3 regions of the Clostridium senegalense genome follow, and region 3 is predicted to be linked to each of the others. Evidence: predicted binding sites of a transcription regulator. Region 3 holds the regulator's gene; each other region holds the start of a gene.

Region 1 (8,834 bases), on a different contig from region 3:
ACTTGGTAATGTCCAAGGTGTTGTTGTCCAAACTAAAACATACTTATCCTCATTTTTAAGTTTAAATTTAACATATACAGAACTGTCTTTTACATCTTTATATCCTTGTGCAACTTCATGTGAAGATAGTGTAGTTCCACATCTAGGACAATATGGCATTATTTTGAACCCTTTGTATATTAACTCTTTATCCCACATTTGTTTTAATGCCCACCAAACAGACTCTATATAATTGTTATGGAAAGTTACATAAGGAGTATCCATGTCTACCCAATAAGCTAATCTTTCAGACATTTGTCTCCACATTTCAACATATGTAAAAACACTTTCCTTGCACTGTTTAACGAAGTCTTCTACCCCGTATTTTTCTATTTGTGGTTTTCCTGATATCCCAAGTTTTTTCTCTATTTCAAGTTCAACTGGAAGTCCATGGGTATCCCATCCAGCTTTTCTTAAAACTTTATATCCCTTCATAACTTTATATCTTGGAATTATATCCTTCATAACTCTTGTTAAAACGTGACCTACATGTGGTTTTCCGTTTGCTGTTGGAGGTCCATCATAAAAAGTGAAATACTCTCCATCTTCATTTGAATCAAAGTTCTTTTGAATTACATTTTTTTCTTCCCAAAGTTTTAATACATCTTTTTCTAAATCCATAAAACTTTTAGAAGCATCGATTTTCTTATACATATTGTTAGCTCCTTTCCTATACCTAATTTTATATAGTAAAACATAGAAGTTATACTTACATACTGATTTATATTAAATTTAAAAATAAAAAAACTCCGCCCTAAATAGGACGAAGATAACTTCGGTATACCACCTATGGTAAGATAATTCAAGTACAATTTAATACTCTATTCTTTAACGCAGAAATACGGATAAACTTACTAAAATTCAGCTTTCAGCTCCTAGGTGATTTTCATTTACCCATCACTGCAAGGTTCACACCATCCCTCGCTCTCTTTAAGTTACATGATAAAATACTTTTCCTATTCGTAGCTTTTTAAAAAGAAATTTTCAATTTTAAATAAATTATAGTACAGTACTTTTTTATTGTCAATCACATAAAACTCATATTAATAAAAAACTTAATGTTAATTTAAACTATACCTAATATTATGTAGATAATTATACATTTTTATACACAAAATAAGAGTATTTTTATATCGTTAATATTATAGTATACTTAGTATTATACTAAGTATTACATAAGTTAGGAGTCGTTTATCATGGAAGAAAAAGTTAATTTAGCTGGTATCATACATGAAAGTTTAAATAATGGTCCTGGTATTAGACGTGTTCTATTTGCTCAAGGTTGTAAACATAACTGTAAGGAATGCTTCAACCCACATACTCATGGTTTTGGTTGTGGAACAGACTATAAGCTAGATACTATAGTTGAAGACATAAATAGAAACCCACTTATAAGTGGTGTAACATTTAGTGGCGGTGACCCCTTAGAACAAGCAAATGCTTTTGCTAAGATTGCTAAGGAAATAAAAAAAACTAATAAAAATGTTTGGTGTTATACAGGGTATACATTTGAGCATATTGTGAAAAATTTCGAAAAAAATCCTGATTGGAATGAACTACTTAATAATATTGATGTTTTAGTTGATGGAAAATTTGATGAGTCAAAGAAAGATGACGATTTAAAATATAGAGGTTCCAGCAATCAAAGAATAATAAATGTAAAAGAAAGTTTAAATAAAAATAAAGTAGTAGAGCTTAAATTAGATTAATATAAACCTCTACTACAGTTTTTTTGACTAGTAATCTATTTTTTCTGTTAAATTACTATCTAAGAGAGTGTTAACACTAGCACTTTCTTTTTATTTTCTTCTATATATTCCTCAACATTTATTGAACAATCATTAACCTTTTCTCCAATTTTCATATGTGTTAAAAAATTTTCTACTCCATCTAATTCAAAAGTTAATTGTGGAGTCTTGTAATGCATAGGTATAGTTATTTTACTATTTATCATTTTTGATAATTTAGCACCTTCTTTTCCACCTAATGTATAGTTATCACCAACTGGAATTAAAAGCACATCTACATCTCCTATAAGATCTATATCTTCCGCTGTTAATAAATGTCCTAAATCACCTAGATGACAAATTTTTATTCCATCACACTCTATTTTGAAAATAGTATTTTCTCCACGTTTTGCACCTTTAACTTCATCATGAAATGATGGAAAACCTTGTATTGATACACCTTTAAAATCAAAGGACTTTGGTGTACGCACTATTTCTGAGTAATCACTAAAAAACTTAGTATAGTTATGATCAAAATGCTCATGACTTACAGTTACAATATCAACCTTTCCTTTATAAATAGGATACCCTACAGTTTCATCAAAGGGATCTGTAATAATTTTAATTCCATTATTTGTTTCAATTAAAAAACACGCATGCCCTAACCATGTTAAATTCATAAAAAAACCTCCAAAACATAATATATTCTTTAATTATATTCTATCAAAATATAGTTTCCTTAACTAATCTTATAATTATGCTATCCTGTAAAGATTGTAAAAATATCCTTTTACATTTATAAGGTTATAGAAATTTCCTTTTTCTATTATATTATCATTTAACCTATATTATTATAACCTCTTATAAATTTTTATTTATTATATGTCTCTGTACAATAACCAACTTTAAAATTAAATAAAAAAGGTATTACAAAACTAACTTTCTTTTAGTTAGTTTTGTAACACCCTTACTTAATTATAAAATTTTATTATTCCTCTATTGCATAGATTTTTTTATGATTTTCTGTATGCGATAGTCTATCTTCTCTTTCATGGTATTTTCCTGGACCAAATCTTTCATCTAAGCTTAAGTATCCAGTTACTCTTGATACACCTTGGATGTTTGAACTTCCACAAGTTGGGCATTCAAATTTATCTGGTTTTAAGTACGTACCACAATCTCTACAATATTTAATATGGAAATTTATACCTATATAACTTATGTTACTGTTATTATAAGCATACTTAATAATATCCTCAACAACTTCTGGTGATGGATAATCGTCAACTTCTAAATAACTTATATGACCTGAGTTACAAAGCTTGTGATATGGAGCTTCTATTTGGATTTTATCTATTATTGATATTGGGAACCCTACTGGTATATGATAACTATTTGTATAGTAATCTTTATCCGTTACCCCTTTTACTTCTCCAAATACTTTCTTATCTTGTAATATAAATTTACCACTTAAACCTTCTGCTGGTGTTGCATAACATCCCCAGTTTAGACTAGTTTCTTTAGTTAATTTGTCTGTAAAGGCCCTCATAAATGTTATAATTTCTTCGCCAAGCTTTCTTGACTCTTCACACTCACCATGATGCTTTCCTGTAAGGGCTATTAAAGTTTCAGCAAGTCCTATAAATCCTATTGCAAAACTGCCTTGTTTTAAAATAGGTTCTATAGAATCATCGGATCCTAATCCCTCTGACCCTTTTAAAAGTCCTTGTCCTGCAACAAATGGTAAATCTTTAATTCTTAAATTTTTTAATACATTATATCTATGCATTAATGATTCACTTGCCTGTTCTAATCTAGTTTCTAATAAAGAAAAGAATTTTTCTTTATCACCTTTAGCAAGAATACCTACTCTTGGAAGATTTATAGTTGTTGGTGCTATATTCCCTCTTCCTTTAGTTCCTGGTTCTCCATTACAATTACTCATAAGGTATGTTCTACATCCCATTGTTGCTGGCATATATCCTTTATCGTAATATTCCTTATTAAAATCTGCATCTATATTCATAAATGTTGGATTCATTCTTTTACTAGCTACTCTACAAGCTAATTTAAATAAGTAGTAATATGGATCATTGGGCTCCTTATTTATACCTGTTTTAACTCTAAATATTATATTAGGGAAAATAGGTTGTTCTCCTTTACCTAATCCTTTTTCATATTCAATTAAAAACTTTTCACATATAAGTGCCGCATCCTTATTATTAGGTGTTCCAATATTTATTGATGAAAAAGGAACTTGCGAACCTGCTCTAGAATGCATTGTATTTAAATTATATACAATCCCTTGCATAGATTGTTCAATCATTCTATTAACTTTTTTCTCTACTGCTACTTCTATGTTTTCTTTTGGTATTCCTAATTCTTCAAATTCTTTTCTTAATTCTTCTCTTGTTGGTTCTACAAATACAGATAAGTCATTATCAAAATCTGGATGTGATTGTCCTCCAAACATATCATTTTGAGTTGATTGAAGTAATATACAAGACAGCTCTGCTGCTGAGTCTATACGTTTAGCTTTTCTTAGATATCCATAACCTGTATTAAAACCTCTCTCTAATACCTCTTTAGTTGGTATATGTAGACAGTTTACTGTTAAGTTATAACTATCTAAATCATGATAATATAGATCTCCATTTTCGTGGGCTTTAGATAAATGCTTTGGCATTGTTGATAAATTAAACCATTTATTTGATTCACTTGCTATTCTAAGAAGTTTCGAACTAAAGTTGTTTCCAACATTTGCATTATCTCTATCTGTTTCTACACCTATTTGTTCAATTGCCTTCATTAAATCTGATTTAATTTCTCTTAATCTAGTTCTTTCTTTTCTATAGTTAGCATAAGCTACACCTATAGGCTTATGCCCGTTTTCTAATAATGTTTCTTGAACCATATTCTGTACTTGTTCTACAGTAAGTTCTTCTACATTTAACTTTTCAATTCGTTTAATTATCTTTTGAGTTAATTCTATTTTTTCGCTTTCAAGTAGATTATATGAAATTTCATCTGCCGCACCTTTAATTGCATTTGTTATTTTAACAGAATTAAATTCAGCTCTTCTACCATCTCTTTTTACAACATATAGCATAAACTACCCCCTCAAACACGATATATTGCACTCGGTCTATTATACTCTAGTAAAATATTTATATCAATTAGCGAATGTGTATAGAAAAATGACTTAAAACTTAAAATTCTTATCTTAATGTATTCTTATTTCCTTTTTCACTTATGTAGTGAAATTGACATGTTTTTTTTTTGGCTTTATATTATAATTTTTTATATATTAAATTATGTGCTTAATTATTAACCTTATTTATTATTTTCAAATTATTTCGCTTATTTTAATATATTGAATATAAACCTTGTATAGTACCATACATACTATTTTTTATAATTTAATATAAAATTCTATAAATCAATTTTCATATTAAATTATAAAAAAATATTAAATTTAAATATTTATAGTATAAAAATTTATAAATAGTAAAAACTAGTATCAAATTTAAATTTTATGAATTTGTTTTATTTAGGAGGAATTTTTATGATAGGTACTGTAAAATGGTTTAATGCCGAAAAAGGATTTGGATTTTTATCTGTAGAAGGTGAAGAAGACGTTTTTGTTCATTTTTCATCTATAAAAGATGATGGATATAAATCCTTAGAAGAAGGACAAAAAGTAGAATTTGATGTAGTTGAAGGTGAAAAAGGACCTCAAGCTACAAATGTTTGTAAATTATAATTTTTGATCCTATTCATGATAATTTTTCTAAATTTAAGGTTATCATGATTTTAATAAATGCTTAAACTATAATAAAAAACTTTAACCTGTAAATTATTTTATTTACAGGTTATTGCTATTAATAAGTACTAATCATATTTGTTTTTATACCTCTAATGAATACTACAATTAATATTTGTTTAAAATATTAATAAATCTATATTTATAAATTAAACCTATTCATTCGTCAAACAAAAAAATCTAAGATTAATATAGGAAAACAAGCTTCAACTTAAATTTATTTAATAACTTTGTTTACTGCTAGTTAAAATTTAAATTTTAAAATAAGCAAAATTTACATAAAAGAGGTGTTTTTATTGTTTGGTAAAATTATAGACTTAAATAGCACTGACGCTTTTGTTGAAATTTCTAATAGCTTTATAATAAATATTCCAATTAATTCATTACCATTAAACTCTAATGTAGGTGATAGTGTAAACTTATCTACATTACATAATAAAAAAGATACACTAAACATATCTAACTTTTTTTAGTATAACAAAAGTAAACACTATTAATTTTTTAATAGTGTTTACTTAAAACTTCTATATATGATTCTTTTAATTTTCTAAAACTAAATATAACTAAAAGTTTTCTGGTTTTTCTTTAGTTATATTAATATTCCAACCACCATTTTCGTATACGTCATTTATATAATAAATTTGATCATTGGATCCTGCTTTTCCTGAAAATGTTATTATACCTTTATACTTAGTTGACGTATATCCTTCTGTTTTTAAACTCATTACCGCATCAAACTCTTCTTCTTTTTTATCACCAATAAGAGTTACATTATTTAACTTACTTAAATTCTTTTCAAATTTAAGCAAATCTGTTGATAATACAAACTTAGCCATTTCTAAATCTTTATCTAAGTTGACAGCAACTTTTAATCCTTTGCCTTCATTATTTAAATATTGATCTAGACCCTTAAGTATAGAATTGTAATAAACTTTTTCAAAATCTAAAGGCTTTCTTATATTCCAAAAGTTCTTTATTATATCATTATCCAACCTTTTAGAAACTATATAATTATTATTTCCATCATAAAAATTAGCACCTTCAGCCTTATCTAATCCTGTAATATAATTAAATTTATGTATATTTTCAGGGCCTTCATATATTTCAAAAACATAGTCTGGTGACAATGTACTCTTTTCATCAACTTTTTTTGCCTTTAAAAGTATTTTATAAATATCATTTATTACATCTTTATCCGTAACAGTAAACTTATAGCTTTGATCTCTTGTACTTTGAATTGTTATTTTCATAACATTGCTATTTTTCATAAAACCAAATGCTCCATTATCTTTTTTTAAAGAACATCCATTTAAGGCAATCATAGCAATAAAACATATTAGGATTATTAAATATTTTTTATTTTTTTTCACATTAGCCCTCCAAAAATCATTTAAATTTATTTTCATATATTTATCTTTTTATATATGATTCCAAAATCACCATCTAATTTATACATTTTTCAAACTTATATTTTCTGTATATCCATATTAATAAAAGAGAAGCCAATGCTCCTCTTTTATTAATATCTTTATTATAATACTTGTATGTTATTTAATCAAACATTAATTGTACTGAATATTTTTTACAATTTTATCTAACAAAGTAGGTGTATTTTCTTTATAACTTTTATCATCCATATAAAAATTAATAATTATATTTTTATTGTTTAAATTTATTATATAATCATAATTTCTATACACTTTGCTATCTGATAATTTATTTTTATATTCTATTAAAGTTCCTTTACCATTTTTAAATTTAATAGTTCTTTTTTCATACTCTTTTATCCCTAAAGACTTCAAGTTATCACTATGCTTCTTTAATAATTCATTTTGCTTAAATTCATCTTTATATAACTTAATATTTCCTTTTATTACTCCATCATCAGAAATAAATTCACTATTATATTCTATATCGTTTCCTCCCTTACTTTCACTGTTAATCCATGTATCAGGAAGGCTATAATTAATATTTTTATTAATCTTGTATATTTTAAATGAAGATATATTATTTTGTGTTAAAGTAGTTTCTTTCAATTTATCTTGAAAAAAATTTCCTATTCCTATTACCATTATCATAAGCCCTACCATAATAATTGCTAACCCAGTTTTTTTTCTATCAAATTCATTTAAACTCATATTTTTATCCCCCTAAATATTACTTATATATGTTAATTACCTTATTATGAAACTTCATATTACATTTCTTTAATATAGAAACTTTTCATTTATAGGATTTCAAAATAATACTTCATGTTATATATTTCGAATTTTGGATACCCAAAAGAATGAACTATTAACGGAAACACTTAAAATTTAACACTACATTTTTTATAAAAATATTTTAAAGTTGAATAAGTTTAAAACTCCTCTTAGAACCCTATATGTACTTACAAACTATAATTAAAAATGAAGGGGTCTCCCCCCTCATATTTATTTTTTCACAGGCACTACTACTGTTGAATTCTTAAAGTCGTAGAACATCATCCAATATCCATAATCATCAGTTTTTTTGCTTGGCATCCATGTAACAAATCCAGTTTTACCTCCATATGGCTGCTCATGTTCAGATTTTTTACCTGGGATTGCATAAATAAGATACTTTAAATCACCATTTTTATCGTGTTTATGACCTATCATACAATGTTTATATTTTGAAATATATGGATAATAACATATTAATGGGTAGTATACTACTGTATATTTTTTATAATCATTTATACAATACATATCTTCTAACTGATATATGTTTACTCTATACCATGTACAATTCTTAATTTCATCATATCCTAATACCTTCTCAAAATCTTTAACTATATCCTTAAAAAATTTATTCATTATCCCTTGGCTTTCATTAACCATTTTTTCATTTAAGTTAAAGATATTTTCCATATTATGATACTCTTCATGCAAATCTTTTTTATCTTTATCATGCTTTTCTTTTTTATTTGCTTTCTCTTCTTTAGATTTATTTTCATGTTCATGTTCTTTACATTCTTTGCATTGTTGACATCCCTGACATTCTTCTTTTTCCTTTTTCTTTGATTTTTTTTCTTCTTTATGTTCTTCTTTACACTCATTGTCATGTTCATGTTTTTTCTTATGTCTTTGTATTTCATTTTCATCTAATATATCAAATTCATCATCATTAACTTGATATAAGTTTGCAGCATTTCTATCTTCTTGTGTTTGTGATTCACTTCTTAAAATTTCTTTTTCATCTTTTCCCATAGTTTCACTTTGTAA
Region 2 (8,834 bases), 200 kb from region 3:
TACATTTAAATTTTAAACATGTTTTTAAATTTCATAAATTTTTTTTCATAAAATAAAACTAATATTATAAAATCTTACACTAGTAGCTTTAATAATTTTTAATTAAACTTTTATATAAAATAATTAACTTTTCCTATTTATTGTAATTTAACCTTATTTTTATTAAATATTAAAAAATTAATTTTTATTTCACAGTGAAATTTATTGTTATTAAGACAATAATATTTCTTTTATATATAAACATATGAAATATAATATCAATTTTAAAACATGATATATTTAAATCTTTTAAAGTTAATCATATTTTTTTTAATTATGTTGATACTAATTATTAGGCTAATATTATTCTTTCAATCATAAAATATATATGAATACAATTAATAGAGGTGATATATTAATGTGGTTTAACAAAACAACAGAAGATGTTCTTAATCTCCTAAATTCCAATTTAGATAATGGACTTTCTTCAGATCAAGTATTAGAACATAAATCTAAATATGGGCTCAATAAATTTACTACTAAAAAACCTAAGACTAAGCTCCAAATGTTCTTTTCACAATTAAACGATATGATGATTTATATATTATTAGTTGCAGCCGTTTTATCTGCTGTAGTTGGAGAAACAAGTGATTCAATAATTATTTTAATAGTAATTCTTATTAATGCTATAGTTGGTATGATTCAAGAAGCTAAAGCAGAAAAAGCCTTAGATGCATTAAAGGAACTTTCTACGCCTAAAGCTCTTGTAAAAAGAGATGGAGTAATTGTTGAAATTCCTTCTGAAGATGTGGTTCCTGGCGATATAGTTATAATAGATGCAGGCAGATATATACCTTGTGATATACGTTTAATAGAAAGTGCCAATCTAAAAATTGAAGAATCAGCTTTAACAGGTGAATCTGTCCCTGTGGATAAAGATGCTAATATTACAATTGAAAATGAAGAAATTGCTCTTGGTGATCAAAAAAACATGGTCTTCATGTCGACTTTAGCCACTTACGGACGTGGTATAGGTATTGCTGTTGCAACAGGTATGGATACTGAAATTGGTAAAATTGCTAAGATGCTTGATACAGATGAATCAGAACAAACACCACTACAAAAAAAACTTGAACAACTTGGTAAATACCTTGGTTTTGCTGCTATAGCTATAAGTATAATAATGTTTGTAGTAGGTATTTTACAAAATAGAGACATTCTAGATATGTTTATAACTTCTATAAGTTTAGCCGTTGCTGCTATCCCTGAAGGATTACCTGCAATTGTTACTATTGTACTTGCAATTGGCGTTCAAAAAATGATAAAACAAAATGCCATAATAAGAAAACTACCTGCTGTTGAAACTCTTGGTTCTGTGAATGTTATTTGTTCTGATAAAACTGGTACATTGACTCAAAACAAGATGACAGTAACAAAATTTTATTGTAATAATAACCTAAATGATATCGAAAACCTAAATATGGATGATCCTGTAGAAAAATTACTAATAGAAAATTTAGTTCTTTGTAATGATGCCACTTCTAGTGAAGATTCTAAAACAGGGGACCCTACTGAAATAGCATTACTAGATATCGGAAACAAATATAATTTAACTAAACTAGACGCTAACAAGAATCATCCAAGAGTTGGTGAAATTCCATTTGACTCTGATAGGAAACTTATGAGCACTATAAATAAATTTTCTAATGAGTCTTTTGTATTAACTAAAGGTGCAATTGATAACCTTTTAAATTTGTGTACTAAAATATATTTAAACAATGAAATAAAAGATTTAACTACAGAACTTAAAGATTCAATCTTAAAAGCCTCATATAAAATGTCTGATGATGCTCTAAGAGTTTTAGGAGCTGCATATAAAACAGTTGAAGACTCTTCCAACTTAAAAGAAAATGATGTGGAAAGAGATCTTATATTTATAGGATTAGTAGGAATGATAGATCCTCCTAGACTAGAAGTTAAAGATTCAATAGAAATTTGCAAAAACTCTGGAATAAAAACAATAATGATAACTGGTGATCATAAAAATACTGCTTTTGCCATAGCTAAAGATTTAAATATAGCTACAGATTCATCACAAGTTATATCCGGAGCTGAATTAGATAAAATATCAGATGAGGAACTTGCAAACTCTATAGATAATCTTAGAGTTTTTGCAAGAGTTTCACCAGAACACAAAGTAAAAATTGTTAAAGCTATTAAATCAAAAGACAATATAGTTTCCATGACTGGTGATGGAGTTAATGATGCACCTTCATTGAAAGCTGCTGACATAGGCGTTGCTATGGGAATAACCGGTACAGACGTTGCAAAAGGTGCAGCTGATATGGTTCTTACAGATGATAATTTTTCTACTATCGTTTCAGCAATTAAAGAAGGACGAAATATTTTTAATAATATTAAAAAATCTGTTATTTTCTTAATTTCTTGCAATGCTGGTGAGATAGTCAGTCTATTTCTTGCAATTTTACTAGGTTGGGCTGCTCCACTTAGTGCAACACATATATTGTGGGTAAATTTAATCACTGATACTTTTCCAGCATTAGCATTAGGTGTAGATCCTGGTGATAAGGATGTTATGAATAAGCATCCTAGAAATGCTAAAGACAGTTTATTTAAAGGATCAATATTTACACTAATATTTAACGGTTTTTTAATTGGACTTTTAACATTAATAGCCTTTGTTTATGGAGCTAAAGTTTATGGTGGTTCTGACATAGCTTTATCAAACATACCTGATAAAATTCTTATTCATGCTCAAACGTTAGCTTTTACTGTATTAAGTAGTACTCAGCTTGCTCACTCATTAAATATGAGAAATGAAAGTAAATCCATATTTTCTATTGGTGTGTTTTCCAATAAATATTTAATTAGTTCTATAATACTAGGACTATTGCTACAATTTTTAGTTATAACAATACCACCGATAGCTACATTATTTGGAGTTTACAAACTTACTTTAAATGATTGGATTTTTGTACTATTAATTAGTTTAGTGCCAATTATAATAAATGAAATTTTAAAATTTTTCAAAAGAAGTAGTGAAAAAAAAGTTAGAGATTAATCTCTAACTTTTTTCTTATTTCTATTAATCTTATAATAGTCTAGTTCCCTCTTTATCTTGAGTTATCAATTTTTTCTTCATAAGCCCACCTAAAGCTCTCTTAAATGCATTTTTACTAGTTTTAAAAGTTTTTTCTATATCCTCTGGTGAAGATTTATCATTCAATTTCATAAATCCATCATTCTCTTTTAAGTACTCATGTATTTCTGTTTCTAAATCTGACTTTTCTTCTAATCTCACTTTTCTTAATGAAATACCTACTTTACCATCTTCATAATATTTTTTAACTCTACCTTTAACTATATCGCCTATTTTTAAATCATTGTAATATTCATTTTTTAATATTACACCTCTATATGTATTTTCTAAGGCTATTTCTGCAGAGTTATTAGTTTGGAACCCATATATAGTTCCTTCTACTTCTTGACCAATTTCATAAGAATTTGTGTCATGTAAATAATTATCTATTTTAGTTGTTGCTGCAAGTCTATTTGTTTTGTCTACATATAATACAAATAAATATTTTTTACCAACTTTCAATTTATAATTTGTTTCCTTAAATGGAACTAAAACATCCCTTTCTAATCCTATATTAACAAACGAGCCAATACGACTTTCATCAACTACTTCTAGATAAGCTACTTCTCCAACTGTCGCTAATGGCTCTTTCATAGTACCTATAATTCTATCTAAAGAATCCCTATATATAAATACTTCAAGTTCATCACCAATTCTTATATCATTTCTTAACGCACTTTTATTAGGTAATAATATATCATCTGATGAATTCCCTGTAGTCCCATCTAAATAATATCCAAACTCTGACCTTCTAACAACTTTTAAACTATTTATTTCACCAATTTTTATCATAATTTCCTCCTAAAGTTTTCATTAAATGCTCTTATGTTCATTTGCCATTTTTACATATTCTATTGCTGATTTTTTTATATTTTCTATTTCTTCTGATGTAAGTTCTCTAATAACTTTTGCTGGTGATCCCATACAAAGTACACCAGATGGTATTTTTTTACCTTGAGTTACTAAACTCCCTGCACCTATAATTGTGTTTTCTCCTATTTCCGCATTGTTTAAAATAATGGAACCCATTCCAACTAACACATTATTATTTATTTTACACCCATGGATTATTGCATTATGTCCTATTGTAACATTATCCCCAATTTCTGTTGGTACACCAAAATCATTATGAACAGTTGTGTTTTCTTGAATATTGGTATTTTCTCCTACTTTTAAATAACTCATATCACTTCTTAAAACTGTTCCATACCATATATTGGTATTCTTACCTATGGTAGCTTCTCCTACTATAGTTGCATTTTCTGCTATAAAACAACTTTCATCTATAACTGGACTCTTTCCTTTAAATGATTTTATCACAAAAATCACTCCTTATCATAAAAATATATTCATATCTGCCTTTAACCATATACTACTCTTCATTATATCCTTTTGCGTTGTGTATATTCAACCACTAAGTAAAGGTATATTTAAATACTATAATGCTAACTTTATAATATAGAGAAATAATATTTTATTTAAAATTATATAATTTTTTAGTATTAGTTTGAAATTAAGAGTTAAGACTTTATTATGAAAATGGCAATAGAATCTTATAAACATCTAAATTTAATCTTATTCTACTACATTAATCACTAAATTTATTTTTATAATTTAGTATATATTATTTTATATACTTATTTTTTTCTACAATAGTACAAATAATTCTATTATTTTCGAATTGTTTTTCATTATTGTTATAAAATAATAATTGTTGATTAAATTTAATCCTTGTTATATAATACAACATATAGTGCATATTATACTACATATAGTAATATGTAGTATTTTTGTTTCGTTAATTTTCTACGCTTAGGAGGTGCAGTGCTAGTTAGTTTTAAAAGTTAACTAATCTAGTGATGATAATGAGTAATATAAAAAATTTATTTAAAAGATATTATACAAAAAAACTTGATGAAAATAAAAATCTTAATGTATATGATTTATTCAAATGGAAAAAGATTAATGTTTTTATAAAGGACTATAAAAGTGATAAGGTTTTAGTTGATATGAAAGATTTAGAATTTCCTATTCACTACTCACAAAATGCTTGTGATATAATTGCTTCAAAGTATTTTAAAAAAGCAATGGTACCTAATGAATGTGGTTATGAAAATTCATTAAAAATGGTAGTCCATAGAATTGTTAACTTCTGGTGTGAAGCATTAGTTGATGAAGGTCTAATTGATTCTGAAAAAGAAAAAGAAATCCTTTATGACGAATTAGCATACTGTTTTTTAAATCAAATGTATGCACCAAATTCCCCACAATGGTTTAATACAGGTTTAATGCACTCCTATGGAATAAAGAGTGAAAGCTTAAATAATTATTATTTTGACCCTAAGGAGGGAAAGGTAGTAAAAAGTAAAGATGCTTATACAAGAACTCAAGCTTCAGCATGTTTTATACTATCTATAGAAGATAAGCTTTTAGGAAAACATTCTATATCTGAACAATTTGTAACGGAAACTAAATTATTTAAAGGTGGCTCTGGTACTGGTACAAACTACTCCAATATAAGAGCTAAAGGCGAAAAGCTTTCTGGCGGTGGCATATCTTCTGGAGTTATGAGCTTTTTAAAAGGTTTAGATAGAAATGCTGGAGCCATAAAATCTGGTGGAACTACTAGAAGAGCCGCTAAAATGGTAGCTTTAGATATAAATCATCCTGAAATATTAGAATTTATCCAGTGGAAAGCAAGAGAAGAAGATAAGGTTAGAGCTTTAGGTAAGATGGGATATGATGCCAACTTTGAAGGAGAAGCTTATGAAACAGTTTCTGGTCAAAATGGTAATAACTCTATAAGATTAAGTGATGATTTTATGCAAAAAGTTGAAAATCTTTCTGTTAATCCTGAAGAAACTATAGAGTTAAAAGGACGAGTAGATAATTTTATAAATAAAAAAGTAAAAGTAAGTTTATTATGGGATAAGTTTAATACATCTGCTTGGAAATGTGCAGACCCTGCACCTCAATTTGATGATACTTTTAATAGTTGGCATACTTGTCCATGTGGAGAAGATGGTTTATTTAATGCTAAATATAATAGAATAAATTCTACAAACCCATGTGGTGAGTATGCTTTTTTAGATGATACATCTTGCAATTTAGCATCCATAAACCTTTATAAATTTTATAATAATGAAGATAATTCTTTTGATTTAGAAGGTTATATTCACTTAGTTTCTATTTTGCAATTAGCTTTAGAAGCTTCTATACATTGGGGTCAATTTCCAACTGAAGATATAGCTAGAAAAACTTATTTATTTAGAACCACTGGTCTTGGAGTTTCTAATTTATCATCCTTGCTTATGGTTATGGGATATCCTTATGACTCTGATGAAGCCAGAGCAATTTCTGCATCTTTAATAGGATTACTTACAGCTACTTCTTATAAAACTTCAGCTATAATGGCAGAAAAGTTAGGTTCATTTGAAAAATATCCTATTAATAAAGAATATATGTTAAAGGTTATAAGAAATCATTGTAGAGTTGCTAAAGTTTTAGACTCTGAATATGAAAACTTAAATTATAAACCACTTGAAATTAATCATAATATTTTAAACAAAATTCACTGGGAGAAATTAAGCAAATTGCTAAAATCCACATGGAAAGATGCTCTTAATTTAGGTGAAAAGCATGGATATAGAAATGCTCAAGTTTCGGTTATTGCACCTACTGGAACTATATCATTTGCAATGGATTGTGGTGCTACTTCAATAGAACCATATTTTTCTCATTTTGTATATAAAAAATTATCTGGTGGTGGATTTATGACTATAGTAAATCCTGTTATAGAAGAAACACTTAAAAATTTAGGCTATTCTTCCAATGAAATTAAAGATATTTTAGATTATATACTTAGAAAAGAAATTGTCTCTGAAGATGGATTTGAATATGAAAAAATAATTGATGGAAAAATAGAAGATGCACCACATTTAAAAGATGAACATCTACCAATATTTGATACTGCTAATAAATGTGGTAGCGGCGATAGATTTATTGATGCCATGGGACATGTGCTTATGATGGCCAGTATAACTCCTATGATTTCTGGAGCTGTTTCTAAAACTGTTAATCTTCCATCTAATGCAACTGTAGAAGATTTTAAATCTGTTGTAATAAATTCATGGAAGCTTGGAATTAAAGGTATTTCTCTTTATAGGGATGGTTGCAAAGCTAGCCAACCACTTAATACTACTCTTGACGATGGAAAAAAATCCGACCTTGAAGATTTAACTTATGATGAGTTATTAAAAAAAGCTAGAGAATTAGAAGGTAACCGTTGTATTTCTACTCGCGAAAAACCTGAAGGAATTCGCTATGGAACAACCCATCCAGCTCAAATAGATGAAGTAAAAATATATACAACAGTTAATAGAAATGAAAAAGATGAAATTTGCGAAATTTATATAACTACAGATAGAGAAGGTACAATAATAATGGGACTTTTAAATTCCTTATCCAAATCTATATCTGTAATGTTGCAGTATAATGTTCCACCTCAGGATATAGCAAAAATGCTTAGAGGTCAAAAATATGAGCCTTATGGATTTGTTCAAAAACATCCATATATAAAACAAGTTTCTTCTATATCTGATTTAATTAGTAAAGTTATTGATATAGAACTTGGAGATTTTTCTAGGTGTCAAGTTAAACCACAAACTACTAGCACTGAATTTAATGTCCAAAATAATATTACTAACAATGTAGCAGAAACTGAAATTTCTAGTAGTTCTATTGATGGCGAACGAATTTATTCTGAAGTTTGTTCAAATTGTTCTAGTACTAGACTTGTAAGGAATGGTACTTGTAAGGTTTGCCAAGACTGTGGCACAACAACAGGATGTAGTTAAGTATATATAGTTAAAAAGTATAGTTCAAAATAAAGATTATTTTGAACTATACTTTTTTATTCTAAATTCTCATTTACTTCTTTATCCCATTGATCAACATAATCGCCAGTAGCCCATTCAGCCATTATAAGCTTTTCATTTTCTTTCAAATCAAATTCACCTAATGGTGCATCACTTAAGTTAGTTCCAACAATTTTATATACAAGTATTTTTTCATCTGTAAATACTACTGCCATGTCTTTATTTGGAGAACAAATTACATCTTTTGCCCTTGGCACCTGTTCTTTTACCTTTGCTAATGGTAAATATACTGAATCATATTTTAAAAGAGTTTGTGGAACATCTATAGGAATTTGGAAATCTGCATAATCATTATTGGTTAAATCTTGATTAACTCTACCTTTCATACCCCATTTTCCAGGTACTCTTTCTACACCAAATCCCCAAAAATCTTTAGTATAATCCTCTTTATTTATAGATCCTGTTTTATTATTTATCCTCATTATTTCTTCATTAACAACTTCTAGCTGCTCTTTGCCTAAAATTTTTGATATACTTATTGATTTCATTTCTCCTGAGTATACTGTATCAATAGGAATTGTTTCTAAATTTTCGTAATCAAATTTTTCATTTTCATAATCTACATTATTTCCATGAGTTTCTACACACATATAATCATTAGCTATAAAATTTATTTCAATAGTTCCATAGGTCCATCCATTTCTAATTTCCTTTTTAAGTGCATTGTTCCCTTCATCTTTTTTATTTAAAGGAATTGCAGTAATATTATCCTGTATATAATCATTTCCTGAGACCCTTTCACTTTCTACTTTCCAAAA
Region 3 (8,834 bases):
AAAAATAAATCTTTTAGAATTTAAGATAAATGATGTTGGTAACATAAATAATCCTCTAGGGTTGTTAGGAAAAAATTTGGAGGTGGTTTCACAGGTAATAGTTGCATCTAAAGAAATTGTGAATCTTTATAAAAAACCGGTGGAAGACATAGGTATTAAAATTTTAGGATTTACAGTTGATTGTTTAGGTGTATGCAAAGATACATTAAGTGAAACTGATGTACAAGATGGAGTAGCAATTATAGATATTGGAGCAGAAACATCAGATGTTGTAATATATAAAAAAAATAAATTAGAATATGTTGCAAGCATTGGTCTAGGCGGAGATACTATAACGAATGATATAGCTATTTGTTTAAAGATTTCTAAAGATGATGCTGAAAGCTTAAAGATAAAAAGTGGACGTATTTATAAAGAAAACATCGATAATGGGGAAAAAATAAAGATTTATTCTTTAAAAGATGGACAAACTATAGAAATAGACTATGTTATGTTAGTGGAAGTAATTTATGAAAGAGTTAAAGAGATAATCAAGTTAATCAAAGAAGTTTTGGTTGATTCTGGATATTATAATCAAATTAAAACTGTTGTTTTATGTGGTGGAGGTGTTTCGCTTTATAGAGGAATAACTGATTTGATTGAAAAAGTGGTAGAAAAAGAATGTAGAGTAGTTACGCCTTCATATGTAGGAGTTGCAAATCCAATCTACACAATAGCAACAGGAATAATAAAGGAATTGTCTTTACAATTAAACAATGATATTGAAAAAGAAGCAGATAATAAAGTAGTAATTCAAAAAGATGAACAATTAAAGAAGAATAAGGATGACATTAAATTTTTATCCAAATTTAAAGCGTTTTTATCAGATTTTTTCTAATGAGGAGGTAGTATTGTGCTAGATTTTGATGTTCAAGACAGGGAGTTATGCAATATAAAGGTTATTGGATGTGGAGGCGGAGGAAACAACGCTGTAAATAGAATGATAGAGGAAGGCTTGAAAAATGTTGAGTTTATAGGAATTAACACTGATAAACAAGCGTTAGCATTATCAAGAGCTACAGAAAAGATACAATTAGGAGAAAAACTTACTAGAGGACTAGGAGCTGGTGCTAATCCAGAGATTGGAAGAAAAGCAGCAGAAGAAAGTAAGGAAGAAATAATTCAATTGCTAAAAGGTGCAGACATGGTGTTCATAACTGCCGGAATGGGTGGAGGAACAGGAACTGGTGCAGCTCCAGTTGTAGCAGAAATAGCAAAGTCTATGGGAATATTAACAGTTGGTGTTGTAACAAAGCCATTCTCATTTGAAGGCAGAAAAAGAATGTTACATGCAGAACAAGGTATTAAAGCTCTTAAGGAATCTGTAGATACATTAGTTACAATTCCAAATGAAAGACTTTTAACTATGGTAGATAAGAAAACTACTTTAGTTGATTCTTTTAGAAAAGCAGATGATGTTTTAAGACAAGGTGTTCAAGGTATATCTGACTTAATAACAATACCTGGAATAATTAATTTGGATTTTGCTGATATTAGTACAATAATGTTGGACAAAGGTCTTGCACACATGGGTGTTGGATATGGAAACGGCGATAATAGAGCGCAAGAAGCTACTAGAGAGGCTATATCTAGTCCTTTATTAGAAACATCAATTGTCGGAGCAACAGGTGTATTATTGAACATTACAGGTGGAGCAGATTTATCATTACTAGAGATAAATGAAGCAGCACAAATAGTTCAAGAAGAAGCAGATCCAGATGCTAATATTATATTTGGTGCAGTTATTGATGAAAGTTTAAATGACGAAATAAGAATTACTGTTATAGCAACAGGATTTGAATTAGATGAAGCATCAAAACCATCTCCAACTCAGCAGCAAGCAAATAGAACTGAAATACCATCTAGAGGGGTAATAAATAGTCAAATGCAGCCGCCACAACAACAAGAAGAAGAGGCTGCAGCTACAAAAACTGTAGAAGAACCAGAATTAGATTATTCAGTTCCAACTTGGCTAAGAAGAAGTGGAAGATAATATAAGAAAATAATATAAATGAGAAAAGAAGAAACTAAAGTTTCTTCTTTTTTTTATGCCTATATTAACAAAAGATTAATTATTTTTTATTCCCATATAAGTTTAAGAATTTACTATTTTTTTGATTATATTAAGAGACTTTGTATATATTGATAAAGGAAAAAGTGAAAATATTATGCAATTTGACGAAAAAGACAATTAATATAGAAAAATACAGTTGTGAGTTTTTACAAAATTTACCACTATGTATATGTATAATAAGTATAAAGGAGTGAGTAAATTTGGTTTTGTATTTAGATGAACTAATATTAGAAAACTTTTTAGTGAATTTATTTCTACTTCAAATAACATTTCGTACAATTAAAAAACGATGTACTTTGAAACGACAGATATTAGCTGCATTTTTAGGGAGTTTATATGTAATTGTCATAATATTTCCAGCACTGAGATTTTTAAATAATAAAATAACAAGCGTTTTAGTTGCATTTCTAATGATTTTAATTTGTACCAATAATAAAAAATTTTACTTGAAAGGAACTTTAATTTATATAGGATATTCTATGGTTTTAGCAGGAACTACATTTTATTTTTCCATAGGCAATAAAGGTATCAATAATTATATATTCAAATTTAATTACAAAAAATTAGCTTTATCAGTAATGGCTATTTATTTAATTATTGATAGATTAGTTTTTTATATAAAGGATAGAAAATTAATGCATCAGTATATATATGATGTAGATGTATTGATAAAAGAAAAAAATATAAAATTTAAAGGTTTTTTAGATACAGGAAATGAACTTAGGGAGCCTATAACCAATTTGCCAGTTATAGTAGTTCAAAAAAATATATTAGAGGGGGTAGATATAAAAGATTATATAAAATATTCAATAACCTATTCGGTGGTAAATGGTAATTTAGGAAAATTACAAGGGTTTAAGCCAGACAGTGTGATCATTAATGAAAATGGACAAAAAATAACTAAGGAAGTAATTTTAGCGTACTGTGATAATCAATTAAGCTACAGCAAAGATTATGGTGCATTATTGCCTAGGGGAATTTTAGTTTAATAGAGGAGGGGTATTTTTGAACTTAAAGATGTTTTTAAAAAGGATTGTTGAAAAGGTAAGTAGTTTTTTAGGTAAGTTTAAATTTTTTAAAAATAATATTTATTATATCGGGGGAAGTGATGCATTACCACCACCGCTTACCAAGGAAGAAGAAGAGGAATTGGTAAAACAATTAGTAGGTGGAGATGAAAATATAAGAGCGACTTTAATAGAAAGAAATTTGAGACTGGTTGTTTATATAGCAAGGAAATTTGAAAATACAGGAGTTAATGTTGAAGATCTAATTTCAGTTGGAACTATAGGGCTTATTAAAGCTGTAAATACTTTTGATCCAGAAAAAAAAATAAAGCTTGCTACATATGCATCTAGATGCATAGAGAATGAAATTTTAATGTATTTAAGAAGAAATAGTAAAATAAAGACAGAAATATCTTTTTATGAACCATTAAATATAGATTGGGATGGTAATGAATTATTGTTATCAGATATTTTAGGTACTGAAAATGATATTGTATATAATCTTATAGAAGATGAAGTGGATAAACAATTATTGTTATTGGCAATGGATAGATTAAATGATAGAGAAAAAGAAATTGTAGAATTAAGATTTGGATTAAATGGATGTAATGAAAAAACACAAAAGGAAGTTGCTGATATGCTAGGAATATCACAGTCTTATATATCTAGACTTGAAAAAAGAATAATAAAAAGATTAAAAAAAGAAATTAATAAAATGTTATAAGGTTTGTCCCGAGTATAAAAATTATTACATCAGGAAATAATTAAAATGCAATTACTCTGAAGGGAATGATGACCTTATGATAATAAACAAAGTAGAAATATGTGGAGTAAATACATCGAAATTGCCAGTATTAAAAGAAAAGGAGATGAGAGAACTACTTTTTAAAATGCAAAATGGAGATGATAGCTGTAGAGAAAAATTTATCAAAGGCAATTTAAGATTAGTTCTTAGTGTTATACAAAGATTTAATAACAGAGGTGAAAATGTAGATGATTTATTCCAAGTTGGGTGCATAGGTCTTATAAAAGCAATTGATAACTTTGACTTAAGTCAAAATGTAAAATTTTCTACTTATGCTGTGCCTATGATTATTGGAGAAATTAGGAGGTATTTAAGGGATAATAACTCAATTAGAGTTAGTAGATCCCTTAGAGATATTGCATACAAGGCACTCCAAGTTAGAGATAGACTAGTAAATAAAGATAATAAGGAACCGACAGTATCTCAAATAGCTAAAGAATTAGAGATACCTAAAGAAGAAGTGGTCTTTGCTTTAGATGCTATCCAAGATCCAGTTTCATTATTTGAACCGATTTATCATGATGGAGGAGATGCCATTTATGTTATGGATCAAGTAAGTGATAGTAAAAATTTAGATGATAGTTGGCTTGAAAATATATCTATAAAAGAAGCAATGAAGAAGTTGACTGATAGAGAAAAATTAATATTAAATTTAAGATTTTTTGATGGTAGAACTCAAATGGAAGTAGCAGATGAAATTGGAATATCTCAAGCTCAAGTATCAAGATTAGAAAAAACAGCATTAAAACATATGAGAAAATACGTTTAGAGCCTAAAAAGGCTCTATTTTTTTATAAAATGGAATATAAATTTTCTTATTAACATATAAATAGTACAAGCTAGTTAGTATAGATTTTAAATTATAAAATTTGTACATTACAAAACTTGGATATCTAAAATAGTGAAACATGCTCCAAATTACTTAGAATTTAATAATAAATAAAATTAGTGAATAAATTTAAACCTGAGTCTGTTTCTCTATAGAGGTTATTAATTTAAATAAAGCACTAAATAAAGGAGTGGGAGATAAATGGAAAATTCAATGTATGCTATAAATAGCTTGAAAATGATGGAGGTAATAGATATAAACACTGGAGCTAAACTAGGCTTTATAAAGGATTTGAGAATAAATTGTGATGAGTATAGAGTAACATCAATAGTACTTCCTACTCAAAAAACTGGATGGTTTATGAAGAATACTGATATAGAAATACCTTGGGAAAAGATAAGGAAAATAGGATTGGATGTAATATTAATTGATGGTGATGGAATAATAAGTTTGGATGAATAAAATAAATTTATAAAAATTTTATAGAAATTTATTTTAATATGTGTATAATAAGAATATAATAAATTCTTTAGGAAAGTAGTGAATTGATGTGAGATGTCCATTTTGTAGTAGCGAAGACAGTAAAGTTGTAGATTCTAGATCAACTGAGGATAATTTGGCTATAAGAAGAAGAAGAGAATGTCTTTCTTGTAATAAAAGGTATACTACATATGAAAAAATAGAAGAAATGCCTATATTAGTAATTAAAAGAGGCCAGCATAGGGAATTTTTTAATAGAGAAAAGTTAATAAGAGGTATAGTTACTGCTTGTCAAAAGAGACCAGTAACAAGGGCTATTATAGAAGATATAGCTAATGATATAGAGAAAAGTTTAAATAATAAAATGATGGTAGAAATAAAATCTGAAGAATTGGGAGAAATGGTTCTTGAAAAATTAAAGTATATAGATGAAGTTGCATATGTTAGATTTGCATCTGTATATAGGCAGTTTGATGATATAGATACTTTTATTCAGGAAATTGATAAATTAAGAAATTTAAAATAAAACACTATAATTTTTGTAGTGTTTTATTTTTATATATGGGAATCTAAATCCAATACGTAATTTGAATATATTTTATTTTAATATACTTTTATAGTTTTTAGAAAAAAGGGGAAGATAAAATGGAAATTAAAAATATGAATGGTTATGAATTCTTAGCTTTTCAAAATGACTGTGCAGAAATAATATTTTCCACTGCAAAACAAGGATTAAATTTAAATAAAAATTTAAATGTAGGTTTAGAAAATTTATATAAAGTAAAGAAATTTTTTAAGTTAGATAAATTAGAATACTTAAATCAAATTCATAGTGATATAATATATAGTTATAATGAAAAATCTATAAAAGAATTAGATGGAGATAGTATTATAACTAACAAAAAAAATATAGGAATAGGGATATTTACAGCTGATTGTGTTCCTGTTATTATTGTAGATAATAAAGAGAAAGTTATAGCTGCTATACATAGTGGGTGGAAAGGTACATATGAAAAAATAGTATTGAAAACTATAAATAAGATGATAAAAGATTATAATATAGATCCTAAAGATTTAAATGTATATATAGGACCACATAACAGATCATGTTGTTATGAAGTTAGTGAGGAGCTTATTGAAAAATTTAAAGAGGTAGATATTTATAAAAACATAAATATAAATCAAGGAAGATATTTAGATTTAGAAAAATGCATTTTTGCTCAATTGGATTTAATAGGAGTGAAAAAAGAAAATATAAATACAATTAAACTTTGTACTTATTGCTGTAAGAAGTATAAATTATACTCTTATAGAAAAATAGATGAGAGGGAGGGTAGGCTATTTTCATTTGTATATATGAAATAGCAATTTTATGGCGGAAAAAAAAATTTTAGTTGTTGATGATGAAGAACATATATTAGAACTTATAAAATTTAATTTAAAAAAGGAAGGTTGTAATGTAATTACAGCTAACACTGGTGATTTAGCATTGAAATATGTAAAAGAAAATCATCCAGACTTAATATTATTAGATCTTATGTTACCTGGAATTGATGGATTAGAGGTATGTAGGATTATTAGAAAAGATCCAGAAATTTGTGAAATACCTATAATAATGATAACGGCTAAAGGTGAAGAAATAGATAAAATATTAGGATTAGAATTAGGTGCAGATGATTATATTACTAAACCATTTTCAGTAAGAGAATTAGTTGCTAGAGTAAAAGCTATATTAAGACGAACAGGAAGCAAGAAGGATAACTCTAATTTTAAATTTGACAATATTACTATTAATTTTGATAAGCATGAAGTAAAAATAGATGGACAAAGAATTGAATTAACTCTTAAAGAATTTGAGTTGCTTGAAATTCTTATAAAAAATGAAGGTAAGGTAGTAACTAGAGAGGTGTTACTTGATAAAATTTGGGGTTATGAATATGTTGGAGAAACTAGAACAGTAGATGTTCATATAAGACACTTAAGACAGAAGATAGAGAAAGATGATAAAAATCCTAAATATATTCAAACTATAAGAGGAATAGGATATAGATTTAATTATGAAAAAAACGAAATCTAATGGATCTATGAAAAGAAAAATAACAGTTTTTATACTTGGAGCTATAGTTTCAGTATTAATATTAGTTACTATATTGTTTTTAAATGTTTTAGATTATCAGAGGCAGGAAAATGCAAAAGAAACTTTTAAAATATATGCCAATGCCATAAATGGATTAATAGAAAGAGATATAAGGGAAAAGGATAAGATAGATTTTATTAGAGAACTAGAAAATGAAGAAATAAGAGTAACAATTTTAAAAAATGATTTAACTTTAATTTATGATTCAGTAAAAGATAACAATTATGACAAAAAAGAAGAAGTTAATAGGGCTTATAAATATGGTGAAAGTTTTTTGATAAGAAGAAGTAATCATTTAAATTCAGACACAATATATTATGCTAAAAAATATGAAAATCATATAGTAAGGATATCAAGGTTAGATAAAATAGTGGAAAATGTTGATAAAGCATATATAGCATTATATGTAGCACTTGTAATTACAACATTGATTTTTTCCGTATGGATATCATCTAAACTTTCTTATGTAATAGCAAAACCTATAAGTGACCTTCAAAAGATAACATCAATGATTGCAGATGGAGAATTAGATAGAAGAGTAAAAATAACTACAAATGATGAAATTGGCAAGTTAGGGCAATGCTTTAATGGAATGGCTAATAAATTGGAATTCACGTTAAATGAAGTTAAAGAAAAACAAAATAGACTTTCAGCAATACTACAAAGTATGGATAGTGGATTAATTGCTATAGATATAAATAATAAAGTTATAATGCTCAATGCATATACTAAAAAAATATTTAATATAGACAGAGATGTTATAGGAGAAAACATAAATAATATATGTAAAGATTTTGACATGAATATGTTATTTGAAGATTTAGATAAAAATTATAAGGAAATAAAAATAGAAATTTCAAATGAGACATACCTTAGAGTGAGAACTGCTGAAATCATAAATAGAAGTCAACATATTGGAAAAGTTGCAGTAATACAAGATGTCACCGATGTAAAAAGGTTAGAAAATGTAAGAAGTGAATTTGTAGCCAATGTATCCCATGAATTAAAAACACCACTTACTTCTATAAAAGGATTTACAGAGACTTTGAAATATGTAGAAGATGAAGAAACAAGAAATAAATTTTTAGGAATTATAGAAGAAGAAAGTGATAGATTAACAACATTAATATCAGATATATTGATTTTATCAGATATAGAAAGACAGATAGATTTAAAATTAGAACAAGTAGATGTAAATGTTGTAATAGAGAATGTTTATGAACTTATGAAAAATTTTGCTCAAACAAAAAATATGAATTTAAATATGGAACTTAATCAATTAAATATAGTTGTGGCAGAAAAAGATAAACTAAAACAAATGATAATAAATTTAGTTGATAATGCAATAAAATATTCAGAGGGAAATAATGTGGTAATAAGAACTAAGAATGAAAAAAATGGATGCATAATTGAAGTAGAAGATGATGGAGTTGGAATAGCTAGTGAACATTTACCACGATTAT

Evidence for each region. The regulator NrdR, encoded in region 3, represses ribonucleotide reductase genes. The targets are predictions, from matches to a motif close to CACNANATNTNGTG.
Region 1: the regulator NrdR is predicted to act here: its motif matches at 4,892-4,905, upstream of nrdD (anaerobic ribonucleoside-triphosphate reductase).
Region 2: the regulator NrdR is predicted to act here: its motif matches at 4,882-4,895, upstream of KQI36_RS03865 (vitamin B12-dependent ribonucleotide reductase).

Annotation. Positions count from the first base shown of each region.
Region 1 is NZ_JAHLNC010000007.1:122,869-131,702, forward strand. It holds gene ileS (isoleucine--tRNA ligase) at 1-693, opposite strand, end outside; T-box leader at 796-1,012, opposite strand; gene nrdG (anaerobic ribonucleoside-triphosphate reductase activating protein) at 1,236-1,748, shown strand; gene KQI36_RS12695 (MBL fold metallo-hydrolase) at 1,808-2,446, opposite strand; gene nrdD (anaerobic ribonucleoside-triphosphate reductase) at 2,755-4,875, opposite strand; gene KQI36_RS12705 (cold-shock protein) at 5,332-5,529, shown strand; gene KQI36_RS12710 (hypothetical protein) at 5,886-6,062, shown strand; gene KQI36_RS12715 (YhfM domain-containing protein) at 6,153-6,959, opposite strand; gene KQI36_RS12720 (hypothetical protein) at 7,152-7,727, opposite strand; gene KQI36_RS12725 (DUF7922 domain-containing protein) at 8,022-8,834, opposite strand, start outside.
Region 2 is NZ_JAHLNC010000001.1:806,429-815,262, forward strand. It holds gene KQI36_RS03850 (cation-translocating P-type ATPase) at 398-3,061, shown strand; gene KQI36_RS03855 (CvfB family protein) at 3,092-3,931, opposite strand; gene KQI36_RS03860 (gamma carbonic anhydrase family protein) at 3,953-4,459, opposite strand; gene KQI36_RS03865 (vitamin B12-dependent ribonucleotide reductase) at 5,005-7,995, shown strand; gene KQI36_RS03870 (hypothetical protein) at 8,052-8,834, opposite strand, start outside.
Region 3 is NZ_JAHLNC010000001.1:602,763-611,596, reverse strand. It holds gene ftsA (cell division protein FtsA) at 1-877, shown strand, start outside; gene ftsZ (cell division protein FtsZ) at 893-2,032, shown strand; gene KQI36_RS03005 (sigma-E processing peptidase SpoIIGA) at 2,314-3,102, shown strand; gene sigE (RNA polymerase sporulation sigma factor SigE) at 3,131-3,844, shown strand; gene sigG (RNA polymerase sporulation sigma factor SigG) at 3,921-4,694, shown strand; gene KQI36_RS02990 (YlmC/YmxH family sporulation protein) at 4,956-5,216, shown strand; gene nrdR (transcriptional regulator NrdR) at 5,305-5,760, shown strand; gene pgeF (peptidoglycan editing factor PgeF) at 5,880-6,599, shown strand; gene KQI36_RS02975 (response regulator) at 6,607-7,311, shown strand; gene KQI36_RS02970 (HAMP domain-containing sensor histidine kinase) at 7,292-8,834, shown strand, end outside.